2 linked regions of the Nodosilinea sp. E11 genome follow. The protein of the gene in region 2 interacts with the protein of the main gene of each other region in a pairwise test. Links are inferred from orthologs where the notes say so. Each region holds a gene or a part of one and is shown on either strand. Other genes may lie near its edges. The genes, in order: RRF56_RS12745 and RRF56_RS17460.

Evidence for each region.
Region 1: the proteins of RRF56_RS17460 (region 2) and RRF56_RS12745 interact in binary tests that used the Escherichia coli proteins (3 or more experiments, as listed by UniProt). The link is inferred for Nodosilinea sp. E11 from one-to-one orthologs.

Annotation. Positions count from the first base shown.
Region 1 is NZ_CP136520.1:2,364,966-2,367,906, reverse strand. It holds RRF56_RS12745 (YegS/Rv2252/BmrU family lipid kinase), read right to left. Parts: upstream 2,153-2,941; coding sequence 848-2,152; downstream 1-847. Other genes in the region: RRF56_RS12740 (CHAT domain-containing protein), read right to left, coding at 2,211-2,941. UniProt on the Escherichia coli protein: In vitro phosphorylates phosphatidylglycerol but not diacylglycerol; the in vivo substrate is unknown.
Region 2 is NZ_CP136520.1:3,441,280-3,448,788, reverse strand. Bases 1,731-4,600 are described here. They hold RRF56_RS17460 (citrate synthase), read right to left. Parts: upstream 3,822-4,600; coding sequence 2,640-3,821; downstream 1,731-2,639. Other genes in these bases: RRF56_RS17455 (Gfo/Idh/MocA family oxidoreductase), read right to left, coding at 4,076-4,600; RRF56_RS17465 (L-lactate permease), read left to right, coding at 1,731-2,379. In the rest of the region: NADH-quinone oxidoreductase subunit NuoH, read right to left, coding at 1-479; more of RRF56_RS17465, read left to right, coding at 709-1,730; more of RRF56_RS17455, read right to left, coding at 4,601-5,083; RRF56_RS17450 (YheT family hydrolase), read left to right, coding at 5,191-6,273; RRF56_RS17445 (DUF4870 domain-containing protein), read right to left, coding at 6,309-6,653; RRF56_RS17440 (HhoA/HhoB/HtrA family serine endopeptidase), read right to left, coding at 6,802-7,509.

The sequences.
Region 1 (2,941 bases), 1.1 Mb from region 2 along the record:
ATTAATGAAGATGATGAGTCGTCAAGGGGCTGTAACGGTTTCGACGTTTTGACGAAAGTCACGCTGTGATACAGGCCGAGAGTGAGTCTACTCTCGTAAATCAAGGCTCAAAACAAACGTAAATGCGAACAACATCGTTCCTTTTGCTCGTAAAGCTGCACCTGTTGCCGCCTAGTCTAAACCTAGTTTAGATCTAACTTAGTTAGCGAGCGTTTATAGTTCGACTCCGTTAAGAGCTATAGACAAACCCCAACGGATGCTTCAATGAATTTCCTCTAGTGGATCCATTGACTAAGACTTAGCTAGAGAATCCCGCCGTCCGGGATAAGTGGCGGTTCCGGCCCTGAGGGTTAGAGGGGCTAAGCCTGTGAATGAGTGGTGTGTTAATACTCAGAGCGGACACGGGTTCGACTCCCGTCAGCTCCATTTCTAAATTCTGTGTTCGATTATTAAATATCGTTCCATCTAAGAGACCCAATGTTGGGTCTCTTTTTTCATCTGTCTATACTGAGGAAGCGGCCCCGGTCGTCGGCTGTGTTGCCCTTAGAACAAGCTCTTGAGCGAATGCTAACCAGCTTCGCCCCTATTTATCACCATACTTTAGAACAATGCAGTTCCCCCTTTGGTCATATCTTTATCAACCGGTTTTTTGTCGGAGTTATAAAACCGTTCTCAACCCCTGGCGGTTTTGGTATTTGCACCAGGTGCGTTACCTAGAGCGCTGCTGGCTGAGAGAATATCGGCCTGAACGACACCCCAGCCCCTAAGCTGGCCCAATGATCGACGCAATAGTTTGTAGACCAGGCGGTTACTCAGCTAGGTTGGTGCTGCTGGGAATCAGCGAGAGCTAGACCGTTTTCAGCGGTGCAAACACCGTTAGCGCCTGGGGCAAACACTCAAATTCCATCGGGTTTGCCTCTAAGATTTCGCCATCAATCACTAGCTTCTGCGGTGGCTCAGTGGTCACCTTGATGCGTTTGACCCGTAGGCAGGTAATATCGTCGCGCTGGGTCGGGTTACCCCAGGCGGCAGCGGCCATGAGAGAGGCCAGGGCATTGATGCCCTGGAGTCGGGTGGTGCTAGTCGAGATAGTGACCTCTAGTAGGCCATCGTCGGGAATCACTTCGCCCATGCCCTGGGCCAGCACCGATGTGGGGGGAGCCACGTTGGCTACTGTGATGGCGTTGGTGGTGACGGTGGTGACTTCGCCGTCAAGTTCGAGGGTGGCGTCAAAGGGCTCTGCAGATGCTAGCTGCCGCACCCCAGAGAGCACGTAGGCTAGGTTGCCCAGCTCGTTTTTGAGTTGCCGGGTGGCTCCGTCGACCATGCCTGCCTCAAAGCCTACCCCGGCCAGCAAAACCATGGGTATATCATTGCAGCGGGCGGCGTCAATCACGTGGGTATTGCCCGCCAAAATAGTTTCACAGGCGGCCCGCAGGTTGGTGGGTATGCCCAATCCCACCGAAAAGGCGTTGGCGGTGCCCCGAGGAATAACACCTAGGGGAATGCCGGTGTTCATGGCGGCCCCAGCGACGGCTGACACGGTGCCATCGCCCCCGGAGGCGATGATCAGGCTGCGGCCCATGTCGTGTTCATTTTTGGAATGAATGTGCTCGATAATTTCGCGTGCCTGAGCAGCGGGATCTAGCTCGGGCTTAGTCATGATCACATTGACCATGATCTGGGGCTCTAGTACTTCTTTAATCAAAGCCAGATCGGTGTTGGGGTTGCCCTGCCCAGCCACTGGGTTGAAGATCAGGTAGGCGATTTGGCTTTCGGCAATGCCCCGCAGTAGCAGCGTGGCCGATACCTCGTTGAGGGCGATGGGGATGCCCTGGAGTTGGCAGGCCCGCAGCACCAACGCAAAACTGGGAAAGGCTGTGGCGATCGCCTCTGGCTCGGTAAAGAACAACACCCCCGCCACATCGCCCGCCAGAATGTGGGATGCCAGCTCAATATCGCCCCCCTGCCGAGAGTCTTTTAGCGATACCAAATCTATGGTGTCTAGATCCCAGCCGCGTTCCATGCCCTCAACCATTTCGGCCGGGGCCATGATTTGAAAGTGAGTCAATACCGGCTGGTTCTTTAAGAGCCAGCTCAGAAGGGTGTCTACTTGCGTGGGGTGAGCAAGAATCGCGAGCGTGCTGGGCATGGCCGTATTTCTAAGGTTTACCCATGCTACCACCCCACTTTGGGCCTGAGTTTCTGCCCTAGGGCCAAGTTGGGGTGCCGCTGATGGCTAGCTGACTTACAGTGGTTTGCCAGTCGCTAATGAGTGTTGGCGACCACAGCCAGTGAAGGGCCAGAGTGTTGGAGTTAACCATGGCCGGATTGAGAGCCAGGGTTTGGCTGTAGTAGCTCTGGGCCTGCTGCTGAAAGGGAGCCTGCTCTGCGGGTAAAAGCGTGATGCTGCTTTCTTGGTGGTAGGCCATGGCTAGCCCGGCATAGGCGTGGACTGTAATGGGATTGGCCACCTGGGGGCCAGCCGCTGGGTCAATGTCGCGCCGCTGACTCTGGTCTAGGGCGATCGCTCGTTCCCAGGCATTGATTGCCTCGCTGTAATCACCGAGGGCATAGTGGGCAAACCCGAGCCCGACCCAGGCTTCGAGAAAGTCGGGGCGACCTTGGGTGGCATCTAGCCAGGCGCGCAGGGCATCGCTGGGGCTAGTGCCGACTGCCGGGTCGGTGATCATTTGCTGCCAGGCTAGGCGACCTCGCACAAAGGCTATATCGGGGTCTTGCAGCTGAGGTTCGGCAACATTGATGAGGGCGGAGGCAGCGGCGTTGAGGTCGTGGCGATCGAGCAGTTGCTCGAGTAGGGGTCTGGCGGTGGCAGTGCGATCGAGGGCGAGGGCGCTAATCGCACTGGAGAGTATGACTTCGTTGGGCTGGGTGGTCCTATCGCTCAGTGCCACCGGGCGATCAATAGGACTGGTAGGCT
Region 2 (7,509 bases):
AGTAGGGAGTACTTATTGTTGGAGGAATAGCCCGACATCAATAGGCCAATGGGGGCGATGCTGGAGAGGGCAATCCAGAGGAAGATGCCCACGCCGATGTCGGTAATCACCAGATTTTGGCCAAAGGGCACAATGAGGTAGGACAAAAAGACCGGAATCACCACGATCGCAGGCCCCAGGGTAAACAGAATGGGGTCGGCCTTGGCGGGGGTAATGTCTTCTTTAAAAATCAGCTTGATGCCGTCGGCGGCGGCCTGGAGGGTGCCCAGGGGACCGGCAAATTCTGGCCCAATCCGCTGCTGAGCGGCGGCAGAAATCTTGCGTTCTAGCCATACCGTCACAAAGATACTTACCGTGGCCCCAACCAGAATGACCACCATGGGCAGAGGTAGCCACAGGGCTTTAGCCGCTCCAGCGGGTAACCCCAGATCAACTAGGGTATTGACGAAGCTACCCTGTAGGTCAATTCCTTGATTCATGGGCCAGTCCTTAGCAACGGTACGATTGACTCTAACGAGGAAAAAACAGTTTTTTAGATTCTACCGTCATCTCTCCCCATCCACCGGGGCGAAGGCCGGGGATTCATAGGAAGTTTCGGTAAGAAGTATTGAAGGGGCGTAGGGGCTCGGCACATTCTATGCCATTGTCTCCCTGCTCAGGTCGCCAGATTAGAGTAACCTCTGAGCATCTCTACTTGCCGCTGGCCAGATGCCCCTGACTCTTGCGTTTTTCGTCGCTCTACTTCCGCTGCTAACGGTTTTTTTGCTGCTGGTGGTAGCTCGCCGCCCGGCCAGTCAAGCCATGCCAGGGGCGCTGGTGGTAACGGCACTGGCGGCAGGTCTGGCCTGGCGGGTGCCGGTGAACTATATCGCGGCGTCGCTGGTGCAGGGGGTGGCGATCGCGGCCGAAATTCTCTTCATTGTGTTTGGGGCAATTTTACTGCTCAACGTGCTGCAAGCCTCCGGGGCGATCGCGGTGATTCGTCAGAGTTTGCTGGCGCTGTCGCCCGATCGCCGGGTGCAGATGATCGTGATTGCCTGGCTGTTTGGCAGCTTTATCGAAGGGGCCTCGGGGTTTGGCACTCCGGCGGTGATCTGTGTGCCGCTGCTGGTAGCGGTGGGGTTCCCGGCGATGGCGGCGGTGATGGCCGCGCTGATTATTCAGAGTACCCCCTCGACCTTTGGAGCAGTGGGCACCCCCCTAGTGTTTGGCATGGAGGCGGGGCTGGGCGGGGCCACAGCGGTAGAGGCCGCCCTATCGGCCCAAAACCTAAGCCTGATGGAGTTTATTGCCCAGGTGGGTAGCCGGGCTGCGCTGCTCCATGCGGCGATCGGCACCTTTGTGCCGCTGCTGCTGGTGGTGATCATTACCCGCACTTTTGGTGAGGGCCAGGCCAGGGCTGAGGGTCCACGCCTGTGGAAGTTTGCCCTGGTGGCAGGATTGGCCTTTACGGTACCCTACGCCTTGACGGCCATCTTTTTAGGCCCAGAGTTCCCCTCGATGATCGGTGGGCTGGTGGGGCTGGCCATTGTCGTCACGATCATTCGCCAAGGCTGGCTGCAACCTGAGCAGCCATGGCAGTTCCCGGCTGAAGAGACTTGGCCCGAGACGTGGTCAGGAACCGTGATGCCATCGCTCACTCCGCCACCAGCGGGAATGACGGTGTTCAAAGCCTGGCTGCCCTACGTCTTCCTCGGGGTGCTGCTGGTGCTGTCACGCCTGACGCAGCTGCCGCTCAAGGGCTGGCTTCAGGGCCTACGGGCGGCGTGGACTGGCATGTTTGGCACCACCATCACGGTGGCCTCGACGCCGCTCTACCTCCCCGCCACCATGTTTTTGCTCGTGGTGGCCATCACCTACGTTCTGCACCAGATGAAACCCAGTGATCTGGGCCGGGCCGTGGGGCGATCGCTGCCGATTCTGCAAAAAACCACGCTTGCCCTGGGGGCAGCGGTGCTGATGGCGCGGGTCTTTATTAACTCCGACGTCAACAGTGCTGGTCTGCCCAGCATGCCCTTGGCCCTAGCCGAAGGCATGTCGGCCCTAGCTGGGGGCACCTGGCCGCTGTTTGCCGCTGTGGTGGGCTTGGTAGGGGCTTTTGTGGCGGGCAGCGTCACCGTCAGCAACATGATGTTCTCGCTATTTCAGTTTGGGGTCGCCGAGAATATTGGCGCGCCGCCGTCGCTAATTTTGGCCTTGCAAACCGTGGGGGCCTCAGCGGGCAACGTGATTTGCGTCTCTAATGTGGTGGCAGCAGCGGCCACGGTGGGATTGCTGGGGCGCGAGGGGCTGCTAGTGCGCCAGCTCTTGCCGGTGGTGATCTATTACCTAGGCCTAGCGGGACTCATGGGCATCGTCTGGGCCACAGTTGGGGGATGAGAGGGGGAGGACATCCAGAAACCTTAGAAACGTTCAACCGTTTTTAGGGAAAATGTCTGAACCAGGCTGGCTACAGCTATATCAGGTGTCAAGTTTAAGGGGTGGCCTGAAACCTGACACATTGAATCTGATTACCAGCCAAACAAAAGCCCCCCGACGCAAGCGCCAGAGGGGCAGGAGTTCCTGAAAATCGTCACTGAATCAATAATCTGTGCTGAGGGAGAGAGTGCCCAGGGGGGTCTGACCCATCAGGTGGCTCCCTAAGAAGGCAAAGACACAGAGAAACCCTGTTTGTCCCAAATTTGGGGGCGGTTAGACAGGTCTACATAGCTCTGGCTACGAGGACCAGTGTAGATCTGGGTAGGGCGGAAGATGCGGTTTTCGCCTAGCTGCTCTTTCCAGTGGGCTAGCCAGCCAGCCACCCGGGCGATCGCAAAGATCGGCGTAAACAAATCGGTGGGAATACCCAGCTTTCGGTAAACCAGCCCCGAGTAAAAGTCAACGTTGGGGTAAATGCCCCTAGATCCCAGCTTCTCAGAGACCACCTGCTCCATCTCTAGGGCGATCGCGTAGTACTCGTCCTGGCCAAACTTTTCAAATAACTGCTCCGCCAGCCCCTGCAAAATGGTAGCGCGAGGGTCTTTGACCTTGTAGACCCGGTGGCCAAAGCCCATAATCTTGGACTTCTCGGCAATACAGCGCTCCACATAGGGGCGCACATTCTCGACTGAGCCAATCTGCTCCAGCATCTCGATCACCTCTTCGTTGGCCCCGCCGTGCAGTGGCCCCGCCAGGGTGCCTACCGCCGAGGCGACCACCGCATAGGGGTCAGTCAAGGTCGAGGCCGTCACCATGGCCGAAAAGGTCGAGGCGTTGATGGTGTGCTCGGCGTGCAGCGTCAGGCAAATGTCAAAAATACGGGCCGCCAGCGGGTCGGGCTCGCGCTCGTTGAGCATGTAGAGAAAGTTGGCAGCGTAGTCGAGGTCATCTCGGGGCTGCACGGGGTCGTTGCCCTTACGCATGAGCTGAAACGCCGCCACCATGGTGGGAATTTTGGCCAGTAGCCGCACCACCGCCTGTTGAATGTAGACCGGATTGTCTAACGCCCGGCGCGAGTAAAACAAACCCAGGGCAGCCGCACAGGCTTGCAAAGCATCCATCGGATGGCCACTTTCGGGAAAGCACTTCATCATGTCGCGGATGCGGTACTTGAGGCGACGGTGGTAGCGAATTTCGTACTCAAAAGCCTCTAGTTCGGGTTTAGAAGGTAGCCCGCCCCAAATCAGCAGATAGGCTGTCTCTAAGAAGGTACCGCGCTGGGCCAGCTCCTCAATGGGAATACCGCGATACTCCAATATTCCAGCCTGGCCATCCACAAAGCTAATGCTCGATTGGGTGGCTGGTACACCCTCTAAACCAGGTCTGTACTCACATACGGTCATATAATTCGCTCCCGTTCGCTGACCTATGATTCCAAGGGGGATGAACGCCCCGCCGTCATCAACGCTACCAAATCATCTGATCAACCTTAGCCCTGCTGTCAACTCAGGCCTGTGAACTGTAGCCCCTGCCCAGCTAATTTGGCTACCACCAAGACAGTCATTATAGGTCTGTAACCGTTCCTGATAGGGAGGGTGAAGCATCACAGCCGTGGCGCTCACTGAGGCAAGGTGGACAGCGGGTCGTCGCTACCGGCCTAGGCTACCTCTACCACTCGCCCGGTGGCTGCCGATCGCTGGGCGGCAGTGGCCACCTGCAAGGTATACAGGCTGGCGGCAGGATGGCAGTAGAGTGCTTGCCCGGTGAGTAAGTGGTCGATGACCTGGGCAGTATCGGTGGCAAATAGGCCCCGGCGCGATCCTACCTCAATGGGATGAGTCCCGTCAGCATCGCTGAGGGTGCCCTGGTCGCCCTCAAAGCAGAGATGGCCTTGGTTGCCCGTCACCTCTAGGCGGCGGCTAGTGGCCCAGACATCGGCTCCCTTGCCGTAGACAACCTCGGCGATCAGGCCGGTGGCAAAGGTGAGCTGAGCGGTGCACAGGCAGGTGGTGTAGTAGGGAATGGCGTCTGGGCCGGTATAAAAGCCTGCGTAGTGGTTTTGGCAGTAGACCCGAGCCACGGGGCCAAAGCAGTCGATCAGCCGATGTAGCCGCGACAGTGCCCCCACCAGAGGAAAGCCAAATAGATCGGGGCAGTAGGTCCACTTTGGGGGGGCAGGCCGATTGGGGGCCAAGGTGCAGTAGCGGGCGTAGTAGGGTTGCCCCACGGCTTGTAGATGGGTCTTGAGGGCGCGGTGGGTGCCGCCCAGCAACTCAATGTGCTCGATATGGAGCAGCCGTTGCTTGGTCTCAGCCAGGGACAGCAGGGGCTGGGCCGCCTCGCTACTCAGGGCCAGGGGATACTCGACCACGACGTGGCGATCGCAGTGGAGGGCCGCCGCCGCTACAGTGTCGTGGTCGCGGTTGATGTGGCAAACCATGACGAGATCGAGATCGTGGTAGTCGACCAGGTCTTGCCAAGTTTTGAGGGCCACAGCCCCATACTGCTGGGCAAAGACCTCGGTGTCGGCGGCGCTATGCCCGGCAACGGCGACCAAGCGCGCTCCGGTTATAGTCTGTAGTGCTTCGGCCCGCAGGCGAGCCACAAACCCAGTGCCCACGATGCCTACTCGCACCTGCTCACCCGCTATCCTGCCCTCAGCCATTACCCCAGTACTCCCTTGCTGCGATCGCATCCTACCTTTTTCTCCGTTGGGGGGATGGTCGCGATTGGCTTTCTCTGAAATGCTGTAGGCAGTCTACCCCCGGTTCTATGCCTGCTTTTCTGCACCCCTTTGCAGCCCCCTTTGTACCCCCCTGGTTTTTGCAGAACGGTCTAGCCATGACCCTTTACACCTCCCTGGTGGCTAACCGGTCTTGGCAGCGGGGCTTTACCCTAGGGCCGATCACCTACCAAGACCATATTTTCAAAGGGTATGGGGAGGTGCCGATCTTTGGCCGCTGGGCAGTCCCTGACCGAGCTAAAGGCACCATCATCGCCACCTACGGCATTACTGGCAGCCTCGACGACCAATGGCAGCTAGAAATTCTCAGCCGCAAGGCCTATCACCGAGGCTACGGCATTGTGGTGTTTGACTGGCGCGCCCATGGCAAAACGGGTGAGCTGTCGCCCACCCTCACCTCGGACGGCATCTACGAAGGACACGATTACGTGGCCCTGGCCGCCCAGGCTAAAGCGCTGGGCTGTGCGCCGCCCTTTTGGTTCATGGGGTATTCCCTCAGTGGGCAGCTAGCGCTGTGGGGGGCCAAGGCCGCTATGCAGCGATCGCCAGAAATCGGTCTCGAGCCGGGAGAGGTGGGCGGGGTAGCGGTGGTGTGCCCCAGCCTTGACTCCAACCGATCGCTGAAGTATCTAACCCAGGGGCCGTTGAGAAGCCAGCTTGAAAAGGCGATCTCACGAGAACTCAAGCGCCTCGCCCAGCGGTTATACCAGGCCCACCCCGCTCACTTTGACCTAGCTGCCATCGATCGCGCCAATAACATTTGGGGCTTTGACCACGAATTGGTGATCGCTCGCTTAGGGTTTGCCTCAGTCGAAGACTACTACGCCGCCAGCAGTCCCCTGCCATTCATGGCCGACTTGACCATTCCTACCCTGATTCTCTACGCCGCCGATGACCCCATGTTTAGCCCAGAGATCATCCCCGACCTCCAAAACATTGACGCGGCCAATCCAACCCTCGATCTAGTGTTGACCAACCACGGTGGCCACGTGGGCTACTACAGCAGCAGCGCTGGTCAACGCCAAGCCGGAGACAGTGATCCGTGGTGGGCGTGGAACCGAGCGCTGGACTGGGTGGAGAGGGTAGGTGGGTCAACGCAAACGAAGACGTAGGGGCATTGCCTGCAATGCCCCTAGCAGGGACCCCGCTAGAACAGACGCAGGATCAGGGGATAGCGAAAGACGGTGTTGGGCTTCGTGAGGCTGTGAATGATGCCAAAGATCGGCATGATGAAGTTGACAATGCCCAACACAAACAGCAGGGGAATACCCACCAGCAGCCAGACCAAGATGCCAGCGGCGGTCCACCAGAACCACATGTTTAAGTGAAAGTTGATCGCCTCTTTGGCACTGTCTTTGATCACGGTATCTTCAGAGATCAGCAGAATGGCGATCGGCACGCCGATGGACAGCACCAAAGCATTGAGAAAAATTGAGGCGTGGCTAACAGCGGAGAGAAGTTTACGGGTACCGGTGTCTTCAGTCGATTGCATGGTCGGTCTCCTAAATGAGTTGTAGTGAATGAGTTGTAGTGGTTGTCGTTGGGAACAGTCGTTGGGTCAGGGAAAAGAACGGCCTTAGCCCAGCTTTCTAGGCCTTTCTGGATAGACCAGGCTCTCTCCGCAAGGTGGTAGGACGGCGCTAGTCAGCTTGCTCCCGGAGTTCGGCGGTTTTGACTTGCAGGGTGAGGGGGCGATCGCCCCGCTGAATTTTTAGCTCAATGGCGTCGCCGATTTTAGTGTTTTCAACCTTGACCTGGAGATTGTCGGCACTGCGAATTGAAGTGCCATTGACCTGCAAAATCACGTCGCCCCGGCGCAGACCGGCGTCGGCAGCGGGGGTACCCTCCAGCACGCGGATGACCAACACACCATCGACCTCCGGCAGGACCAGCCCAGAGTTGATATCGGCATTGTTGCGCCTGGCTTGCTCGGGGGTGAGGTTGGCAATCTGCACACCAATGTAGGGGTGAGCTACCGTTTCGCCCCGCGCCAGCGTGTCTTTAATTTCCTTCGCCTTATTGATTGGAATGGCAAAGCCAATGCCCATGGCGTCAGCGCGAATGGCGGTGTTGATGCCGATCACTTCGCCCCGCTGGTTCACCAGTGGCCCGCCAGAATTACCGGGGTTAATGGCAGCATCGGTCTGGATGAACTCTAGGCGCTTGCCGGGAATGCCCACGGAACTGCTGGTGCGCTTGAGGGTGCTGACAATGCCCAGGGTGACGGTGTTGTCGAGGCCCAAGGGGTTGCCCACGGCGATCGCCCAATCGCCTACGACGACCTGGTCTGAGTCACCTAGGGTCGCCACCGGCAGCAAATCGTCCTCACCGTCGTCGATTTTGACCAC